DNA from 3 places in the Caballeronia sp. SL2Y3 genome. Region 3 is predicted to be linked to each of the others. Evidence: predicted binding sites of a transcription regulator. Region 3 holds the regulator's gene; each other region holds the start of a gene.
The links. Region 3 encodes FliA, which starts transcription of late flagellar genes. Its sites were predicted from a motif close to CTAAAGTTTNNNNNNNNNNNGCCGNTA; they were not measured.
Positions count from the first base shown of each region.

Region 1: motA (flagellar motor stator protein MotA) is a predicted target of FliA. The motif match lies at 1,786-1,812, and genes of this name have one in related genera.
Region 2: LDZ26_RS09170 (DUF4088 family protein) is a predicted target of FliA. The motif match lies at 1,552-1,578, and genes of this name have one in related genera.

Region 1 covers NZ_CP084261.1:518,791-522,061, reverse strand. The annotation lists gene LDZ26_RS15685 (MFS transporter) at 1-135, shown strand, start outside; gene LDZ26_RS15680 (hypothetical protein) at 201-368, shown strand; gene LDZ26_RS15675 (hypothetical protein) at 446-718, opposite strand; gene LDZ26_RS15670 (helix-turn-helix domain-containing protein) at 838-1,674, opposite strand; gene motA (flagellar motor stator protein MotA) at 1,910-2,779, shown strand; gene motB (flagellar motor protein MotB) at 2,813-3,271, shown strand, end outside.
Region 2 covers NZ_CP084260.1:1,936,958-1,940,228, forward strand. The annotation lists gene LDZ26_RS09155 (AraC family transcriptional regulator) at 1-375, shown strand, start outside; gene LDZ26_RS09160 (AzlC family ABC transporter permease) at 525-1,202, shown strand; gene LDZ26_RS09165 (AzlD domain-containing protein) at 1,199-1,522, shown strand; gene LDZ26_RS09170 (DUF4088 family protein) at 1,665-2,429, shown strand; gene LDZ26_RS09175 (ATP-dependent helicase) at 2,442-3,271, opposite strand, start outside.
Region 3 covers NZ_CP084260.1:2,699,936-2,703,206, forward strand. The annotation lists gene LDZ26_RS12805 (diguanylate cyclase) at 142-1,224, shown strand; gene LDZ26_RS12810 (RNA polymerase sigma factor FliA) at 1,229-1,960, opposite strand; gene LDZ26_RS12815 (MinD/ParA family protein) at 1,981-2,898, opposite strand; gene flhF (flagellar biosynthesis protein FlhF) at 2,891-3,271, opposite strand, start outside.

The DNA.
Region 1 (3,271 bases), on a different replicon from region 3:
GATGCGGTGCGCTGGTCGGCGGCTGCTTCGGTGGCGATGCTGGCGTTCGCGGCGGTCATCGCGCGCGGCGTGCGCGGCGGGACGGCGGCGGACGGCGATCAAGCCGCGGACCGGCACCGACGCGCGGCGAAATAGCTTGGCGCATCGGCGGGAACACAGGTTGCGAACCGGCTCAGGTCACTTCAAGGAGAACCCGCATCATGTCCAACCAGCCACACGCCCCAGAAGAAACCGTCGAACCTGATCCGGACAAGTTGCTCGATCCGGATGCGGCGCCGAATCCCGACGATCCCGACATGCCGGACGGTCCCGATTCGGCGATGCCGCTCGTCCCGGCCGATCCGAAGAACGGCGAGCCGCGCATGTAGCGGCTTCTTCGTGTCCGCATGAGACGAATGCCCGCGCACCCTTCCGGGCTGCGCGGGCATCGTCGGATAGAAACACGCTAGAGGCTCGTCGTCTGAACCTCGCCGGTTTCCAGCGCCCGTTCGATCAACGCTTCCTGCTGCGCCTTGCGCACTGCGTCCGCGACGAACGTATCCGGTGCTTCCACTTCCGCCCTGATCGTGCCGATGATGCCATCGGCCTGGACGATGACGAGCGATTCCGCCGAGTCCGCCCGGCTGATGATGACGCGCTGCGGTCCGCCGCCTTCCGCGATGCTCGCGCAAAACTGCATGCGCTCGCCGCCGATCACGTGTTCGAATGTCTGAATCATGGCTGCCTTCTGCGTTGGTTGGACAAAAGCTGACGCAGGCACCGGCGCGTGTTGATAGCGCGCGCCGCTCCCCTCCTGTTGATTGATTCGCGCGGCGGCAGCAGGTTCCACATCACCCGTCAGCGACGCTCGCCGTGCGCCCGATGGAGTATGCGCGCGGTGGCGTCGTCTGCGGGGAAAAAGGCTTCGATTGCAAGCTCGGCGAGCGTGATATCGACCGGCGTGCCGAATACCGTGGTCGTGCTGATGAGCGACAGCACGCCGAGGTCCGTGCGCAAGCGCAGCGGCACGACAACAAGATCGGTTGCGCCGCGTTCGGCGCGTCCCGCGTGCGGCGGCGCGGGATACGCTTCGAGTTCGTCGAGCAGCGCGGCGAGCGTCGTGTCGCCTGACACGTCGATCTGCCGACGCAGCCGCGCAAGCAGATGCGCGCGCCACTCGTGCCAGTTCTCGATGGCGCTCGCGAGCCCGCGCGGATGCAGCGACAGGCGCAGCACGTTGACCGGCGGCGCAAGCAACGACGCATCCGCCGCTGCGACAAGCGGTTGCAACGCGGCATTGGCGGCGATCATCGTCCAGTGACGATCCACCGCGAGCGCGGGATACGGCTCGTGGCCCTTCAGCACGAGCTCGATGGCACGCCGCGCGGGTTCGAGCTCCGCGTCCGCAAGTGGCCGCTCCTTGTACAGCGGCGCATAGCCCGCCGCGAGAAAGAGCGCATTGCGCTCGCGCAAAGGCACGCCTAGTTGCTCGGCGAGCCGGATCAGCATGTCGCGGCTCGGCACTGAGCGGCCGGATTCGATAAAGCTCAAGTGGCGCGTCGAAACGTCCGCTATACAAGCAAGCTCAAGCTGACTCATGCGCCTGCGTTGACGCCATTCGCGCAGCAACATGCCCACCGTGGCAGGCGTGACGCCCGGCGCGCGGGCCTTGGCTTCGGTCAGTGTCGTGTCCATGCGCCGATGTTAGACGAAGCGCATGGCAGCAATCCATTACCTTGCGCATAAAGCATGCGCGTAAGTTTTACCTTGACGGAGGCCGCCTCGAAATCTTTGCGGGCGCCACCCTAAATGTCGGCGTGTACCGCGCCGTTAAAAAGCCCAGCATCATGCAGACAATGCATTGCGAGCCGTGCGTGTTTCGCTAACGAGTGCGCACGGCTCGCAACGCCCGGACATTTGCGGAGAAATCATGTTTGTCGTTATCGGATGGGTACTCGTCATCGGCTCCGTCATCGGGAGCTTCATGGGGGTCGGCGGTCACTTGGCGGCCCTCGTTCAGCCTTTTGAATTGCTGTGTATTTTCGGCGCGGCCATCGGGGCGTTCGTCGTATCGAACCCCACGTCCACGCTCAAGAAAACCTTGCAGGCACTGCCCAAGATCTTCAAAGGCGGCGGGTATAGCAAAGAGAAATACCTCTCGCTCATCGCGTTGCTGTACGAACTGCTGCAGAAGGCCCGCAAGGAAGGAATGATGGCGCTCGAAGCGGACGTCGACGCGCCCGAGTCCAGCCCGGTCTTCCAGAAGTACGAACACGTGATGGCGGATCATCACCTGCTCGATTTCATCGTCGATTACCTGCGCATGATGTCGGCGGGCAACGTGAACGCGCTCGAATTGCAGGACCTGATGGACGAGGAACTCGAGACGCATCACACGGAAAGCGCGGTGGCCGCGAACGCCATTCAGAAGATGGCGGATGGCTTGCCCGCATTCGGCATCGTGGCCGCGGTGATGGGCGTGGTGCACACGATGGGCTCGGTCGGTGCAGCGCCCGCCGTTCTCGGCGAGATGATCGCGGGTGCGCTCGTCGGCACGTTCCTCGGCATCTTGCTCGCGTACGGCTTCATCGGCCCGCTCGCGGACCTGCTCAACGCGAAGGGCGCGGCAGAAGCCAAGCCGTTCCAGTGCGTGAAGTCCGTGCTGCTCGCATCGATGAACGGCTATGCGCCGACGGTCGCTGTCGAGTTCGGCCGCAAGGTGCTCTTCACGGCGGACCGTCCGAGCTTCAAGGAACTGGACGACGCGGTGCGCGCCACCAAGTCGCCGAAGTCGGCCTGACCCGCTTCTGCGTAGACACAAGGAGCATCGTTCATGGCTGAAAGACCGTCTCGCGACCCGTTGCAATCCGTGCTCGCGCCCACTGTCGTCGTGCGTCGCAAGAAGAAGGGCGGCGGCCACGGCGGCCATCATGGCGGCGCGTGGAAGATCGCCTATGCGGACTTCGTGACCGCAATGATGGCGTTCTTCCTCTTGATGTGGCTGCTCGGCTCCACGTCGAAGTACGACAAGGAAGGCATCGAGCAATACTTCAATACGCCGCTCTCGGCGCTGTTCGGCAACGAAGGCGGCGCCTCCGCCCATACGAGCGTCATCAACGGCGGCGGCAAGGACCTGTCCAGCTCGCGTCCCGGCGAAGCCAACAAGAGCCAGACGCAGCCGGTGCCGCCTTCCGTCGCGCGCGCGGCCGTTGCCGTCGACGACATGCAGCGCCTGCAACAACTGAAGCAGAAGCTGACCGCGCTGATCGAGAACACGCCCGCATTGCGCGCG
Region 2 (3,271 bases), 760 kb from region 3:
GTCGATGCCGTGACGACCCTGCTCGCCCGGCACGCGCTGCAACGCCCGTCGTGCGGGCCGCCCGCCGCCGATGCCGCCCGCGTCGCCACGATGAAATCACGCCTCGCCGACGATCTGCTCGAACCGGTCACGCTTGCCGAACTGGCGCGCGTCGTCGGGCTTTCCACCTTTCACGCGGCGCGGCTTTTCACGCGCGAAACCGGTCTCGCGCCGCATGCGTGGCGCAATCAGTTGCGCATCGCGCGGGCACTGCCGGCGTTGCGCGCGGGGGCGTCGATCGCGCAGGTCGCGGCGGCGAGCGGCTTCACCGATCAAAGCCACTTCACGCGGCATTTCAAGCGCGCGTTCGGCGTCGCGCCGGGGCGCTGGCGGTGAGTGAGGGCCGGCACCGCAAGAACGTACAAGCCCGCGCACCGTAATGGGCCTATCCTCCGCGAATCAGGAGGACGACTTTGAACGCACCATCCGCACCATCCGGCAACGCCTGGCGCGAACTCGCCGCCGGCGCACGCGACACCATTCCGATGATGATCGGCGCCGCGCCCTTCGGCGTGATCTTCGGCACGCTGGTCACTGCCAGTCCGCTCACGCTCTGGCACGGCCAGTTGATGTCGCTCGCGGTCTTCGCGGGCTCGGCGCAGTTCATCGCGGTCGGCATGATCGCGGGACACGCGAGCTTCGCCGTCATCTGGGCGACGACCTTCGTCGTCAATCTGCGCCACGTGCTCTATTCGGCGACGCTCGCGCCCTACGTCGCTCACTTGCCCGCGCGCTGGCGCTGGGCGCTGGCCGGCCTCTTGACCGACGAAGTGTTCGCCGTCGCCTACGCGCACTATCGAGCGCGCCCGCCGGGCGAGACCGGGCCGCACTACTTCCTCGGCTCCGGTATCGCGATGTATGTGAACTGGCAAGCGTGGACGCTCATCGGGCTCTTCTTCGGCGCGGCGTTTCCGGGGCTCAAGTCGCTCGGGCTCGATTTCGCGATGGTCGCCACGTTCATCGCGATCATCGTGCCGCAACTGGTGGCGCTGCGCTTCGTCGCGGCGGCGCTGGCTTCGGGCGTGCTGTCGTTCGCGTGGCAAGGCTGGCCGTACAAGCTCGGGCTGCTCGCGGCCGTGCTCGCGGGCGTCGCCGTGGGTCTGCTGCTCACGCTCGTCGAACAAAGGCCCCGCGTCAAAGACGCCAAGGAGCGCGCGCAATGAACTACGTCGTCCTGATTGTCGGCATGGCGCTCGTCACGTATCTGATCCGCGCCGCCGTGTTCGTGCTCGGCGAGCGGCTGTCGTTTGCGCCGGTCGTGCGCACCGCGCTCGGCTTTGTGCCGGTGACGGTGCTCACCGCGATCATCGTGCCGATGACGGTTTCGCCGCACGGCAAGGGCGCCGAGCTGACGTGGCGCAATCCGCAACTGATCGCGGCGCTGGCGGCCATCGTCGTTTGCGCGCTGACACGCCGCGCGCTGCTGACGATCGCCGTATCGCTCGGCGTGTTCTTCGTCTGGCAGCTCGTCGTGCTGCGCTGAATACCAAAGCGAGGCGTCTTCCGAAAGCCCTCAAGTTTCCGGCCCGCCCGCCGTTATCTGAAACGAACGGACTCCGCCCGCGCGGCAGGCCGACAGCACTTCCCGCCATCGGGCCAGCCGAGCGCGGAACCCGGAAACCGACATGCGTCAAATCACTCTTTCGTTGCGCGATGAAACGATCGCGTCGCTGAACCGCGACTTCGAGGCGTTCCTGCGTCTGTCGCTCAAGCTCGACCCGCAGTTCGTCACGCCGTCGTTCGAGGACTTTCTGCGCGCGAAGCTGCTCGACAACGACACGCCGCTCACCGAGCAGGCCGTGCAGCGCATGCTCACGCACGGCCAGTATGCGTGGGCGAAGCGCGCGCTCGACAAGGAGTTCCCGGATGTCGTCGAAATCCTGATCCGGCAGGCGGCCGAGCACGGCTTTGCGTTTGCGATCCGCTCAGACTGGAGCGCCGAGGATCTCGTGAAAGCGTCGCGCGAATGGGCGACGGCCATCGTCACCGAAGCCAAGGGCGACGCCTCGCAGGTGGACGTGCTCGCCTCGCAGATCAAGTCGGCGGCGGTGGATATCCGCGAAGTCGAACAGAAGATGCAGACGCCCGCCTGGCGGCTCGCCGATTCGCTGCGCCAGCGCGTGTTCGATGCGAAGATCGCGGTCGAAACGAACGTCGGCTCGACTGCGCGCGAAAAGCTCGGCGAGCTGCGCGCGCTGCTGCGGCTCGGCATCTTCTACGGATCGATCCAGAAACAGGAAGCGCAGCAACTGCTGGAGTATCTGCGCTCGATGCGGCCGGAGCTGTTCGTCGACGAACCCTACGACGGCTTCACGCGCTTCGCGGCGTGGCTGCGCAGCATTTTCGGAAGCGCGCCGCGCGTGCCGAGCGCTTCACGCGCCCCGCGCTGAACGAGCGACGCCCTACTCCCACATTCCCTTCAGCCGCGCGGCGATATCGATCTTCGCTTTCGCCGCTGCGGCGAGCCCCGCCGCCGTCGGCGCGGCCGCGACCGGCACCGGCGGCCATGCGCCTGCCTCGAAGTGCTGCATCAGCTGCGGCGGGATGAAACGCGTGCGCTGCGCCCACACGTGGCGATCGCCCAGATTCGTCTGGTTGTGCACGTAAAAACGCTGCGGCGTGACGATGTGCAGATCTTCCTTCGCCCGCGTCATCGCCACATACAGCAGGCGGCGCTCTTCGTCGATTTCCTCGTCGCTGCCCGTGCCCATATCGGACGGAATGCAGCCGTCCACGCCGTTCAGCACGAACACGTTGCGCCACTCCTGCCCTTTCGCCGAGTGGATGGTCGAGAGAATCAGATAGTCCTCGTCGATGAGCGGCACGCCGGACTCGTCGCTCGTCGCGTCGGGCGGATCGAGCGTGAGTTCGGTCAAGAAACGCTCGCGCGTCGGGTACGTGGACGCGATGCTTTCCATCTGCAACACGTCGCCGATGCGGATAGCCGCGTCTTCGTGATTGCGTTCGAGGTGCGGCTCGTACCAGCGGCGGATCATCTCGAATTCGGCGGGCCACGGCGATTCGCGCCCGCACAGCTTGCCCATCAGCGCGACGAAGCGCGGCCAGTCTTCGCTCGCCCGCGCGGGCGCGCCGAACGCCGCGATCGCAGTCGGCGCGCGCTCGGCCTGCGCGACGCTATCCAGCAGGCGCCCGGCGATCGCCGGCCCGATGCCCGGCAGCAGTTGCGCGACGCGAAAGCCCGCGACGCGATCACGCGGATTCTCGGCCCAGC
Region 3 (3,271 bases):
CGCGCCAAGTCGCACATCTGTCGCTTCGTCGTCATCTCCCACGAAGCTCAAGCCTCGCACCTGCTTTGCCGTTAACCCTACGGCCGACCGCGCCCATTCCAAGCGCGTCGAACGAACAAAAAGCAAAATCCAGGGGTTCACATGCAGCAGGCTCATCACCCGCCACGCTGGCCTCATGCCTTCGCATGGGCGGCGCTTCGGCATCCCGAACGCGAACAAGCCACGCTGCGCGTCGTGCTGGGCGCCGTGGTGCTCCTCGCCTACGCCTGTTTCGCGTGGCTCGTCCCTTCGCGCGAAGCGTCGCTGGTCGCGCAAATCGTCGGGCTCTATGTGTTCTACGGCGCAGTCACGCTGCTGATCGTCAGCCGCATGGCGTCGCCATCGAAGAAGCGGCTCGTGGTCACGACCATTGCCGATCAGGCGCTCGTCGGCGCGGCGCTCGCCGCGGGCGGCGAAATCGCGCTGCCGCTCTTGTGGGTCGTCTTCTGGTTTCTCATCGGCTCGGGCTGCCGCTACGGCAAGCGCACGCTCGCCGTCTCGTGCGCCACCGCGATGACGGTCATCGGCGCGCTCGCGCTCTGGCAGCCGTGGTGGAACGCGAACCTGTCCGCCGCGCTCGGGCTCGCTTTGAGCGTGCTGGCGGCATCGGTGTACCTGACGGTGCTCGTCGATCGCCTCGGCAACGCCAATCGCGATCTCGCGCGTCAGGCATCGACCGATCCGCTCACGGGTCTCGCCAACCGCTACGCGCTGGAACATATCGTCAATCGCACGATGTCCGACGCAACGCAGGACACCGTGCTGCTTCTGATCGACCTCGACGGCTTCAAGGAAGTCAACGATACCTACGGCCACGCGGTCGGCGACCTGCTATTGCAGCAGTTCGCCAACGTGCTCGCCCGCCGCATGTCCAATAGCGACACCGTGGCGCGCCTGGGCGGCGACGAGTTCGTGGTGCTCGCGCATCAGGCGCAGAGCCGCACGGCCGTCCTCGCAATCACCGAAGGCATTCACGCGGCGCTCGCCTCGATCGCGTCGGTGGACGGGCGGCCGGTTTCGGTCTCGGCAAGCATCGGCGCGTGCATGCTGGCCAGCGCGGCCGACGCGCGCTACGCCGACATCCACGCCGTGCTGCGCGCCGCCGACCGCGCGATGTATCGCGCGAAAAGTCTCGGCATCGGCAAAACGGTGTTTGCCGAAGCGCGAGACTTCGAAGCCGGCTAGCGCATTACGCCTCGACGCTCGTCCACGACTGCTCGCGCAGCTTGGCGCGCAAACGGGCGACCGCCTGGCTGTGCAGCTGACACACGCGCGATTCGCTCACTTCCATCACCGCGCCGATTTCGCGCAAGTTCAGGCCGCGTTCGTAGTAGAGGCTCATCAACAGCTTTTCGCGTTCCGGCAGCTTGTCGATGGCTTCGATCAGCGCACCGCGCAGGCTGTCGTCGAGCAGCGCGGACAGCGGGTCCGAACGGTCGACGCAATAGCGGTCGAGGAACGGCTCGTCGTCGGCGGAGCGGTCGAAGTCTTCGTAGTAGATCAGCTGGCTGCCGTGCAGATCCTGCAGCATCGACTGATATTCGTCGAGCGGCATCTTCATGTGCTCGGCAATTTCCACTTCGCTCGCGGCGCGGCCGAGGTTCTGCTCGACCTTGTGCACCGCCGATTCCACTTCGCGCGACGTCTTGCGCATGCTGCGCGGCAGCCAGTCGTTCGCACGCAGCTCGTCGAGCATGGCGCCGCGAATGCGCTGGCTCGCGTAGGTTTCGAACTGCGCGCCCTGATCTTCCTTGTAGCGGCTCGCCGCATCCAGAAGACCGATCATGCCGGCCTGAATCAGGTCGTCGAGATCGACGCTCGCCGGCATCTTGGCGACGAGTTGCAGTCCGAGCCGACGAACGAGCGGCGCATATTTAGTCAGGACGTCCGACTGAGAGAGTTTGCCTTGGGCGTTGTACATCTGAGTCACCTTAATCTTGATCACATCGACGCCGTACTGGTCAATGCATGACTGGAAAACATCGACGCCATGCGCCCCGTCTCCCGTCCGCCCTTGTCAGCCTCGCCAACCGAAAACCGCGCGTCATTCCGGACCTGCGTCTCGCTCCCGGTCGGGGCGGGACGCATCGGCCAATGCAGAAGCTCCGCCGCGATCTGCCGGTAGTCGCGCGCCGCGGCTGTCGCCGGGAACGCTTCCACCACGCAGCGCGAGAGCTCCTTCGCCCGAGTGACGCGCGCATCCTCGGACACATACCCTGCCTGCACGAGCGACACGGCCAGATACCGGCTCCCGACGCCCGACAGATTGTCGAACGCGACCGCCGCGTCGGCCGGGTTCTGCACGTGATTGACGAGCACGCGGAACTGGCCGATCGCATGGGCGTAGTGCAGACGCTTGATGCACGCGTACGCCTCGGTGATCGCGGACGCGGCCACCCGCGTCACGATGAGAAAGTCATGCGCCTGCGCCGCGAGCGACGAGAGCGCGCCGTATCGATCGAGTTGCGCGTCGATCAGCACGATGTCCGCCTGACCTTCGAGCAGCGCGCGGCACTGCGCGGCGTCGTGGCTGATGCGTTCGTCGCGTGGCGCGGCGAGCAGCGAGAAGCCGAACGGCGTGCGCGTCACCGCGTCCTGAAGCGCCTCGCGGCCCGACATCACCGCGGCGAGCGCCCCGGCGCCGGACGTGCCGGCGAGGCGCGCAGCGGATGCCGCGTTCGCCCGCTCGTCGATCACGAGCACGTCCTTGCCATGCACGGACAGCGCCGCGCCCAGATTCACGACCGCCGACGTGCAGCCGATGCCCGCCGGCCCGCCCGCCACCGCCACCACGCGCGAACCGCCTCGCGTGAGCAGCCTTCTCAGACCTTCAGCCTGATCGAGCACGAACTTATCCAAAGCGGACCTCATGCAGTTCGGTGGTGGCGCGCGCGGACAATGCGGAGAGCAGTGCCGGCACCTCGTCGTCCTGCGGCACGAAGGGCGAACCCTCGCGCGGAATGCAGAACGCGCTCTTGATCAGAAACCGCTTGGTCGCGACGTACAGGTTCTCCGGCACCTTCTGGCCGGTCGAGACGTAATGCACCGGCAGCTTGTAGCGGATGACGGTATCGAGCACGCCGCCGAGATTCGTCGCTTCGTCGAGCTTGGTCAGGATGCAGCCCGCGAGCGGCGGCTGATCGGCCGCGCTCTTGTAGGCCTGCACCACTTCGTTGAGCGTGTCGCCGTGGCTTGTCGCATTGAGCAGCAACAGGCGCTGCACCGGATGACC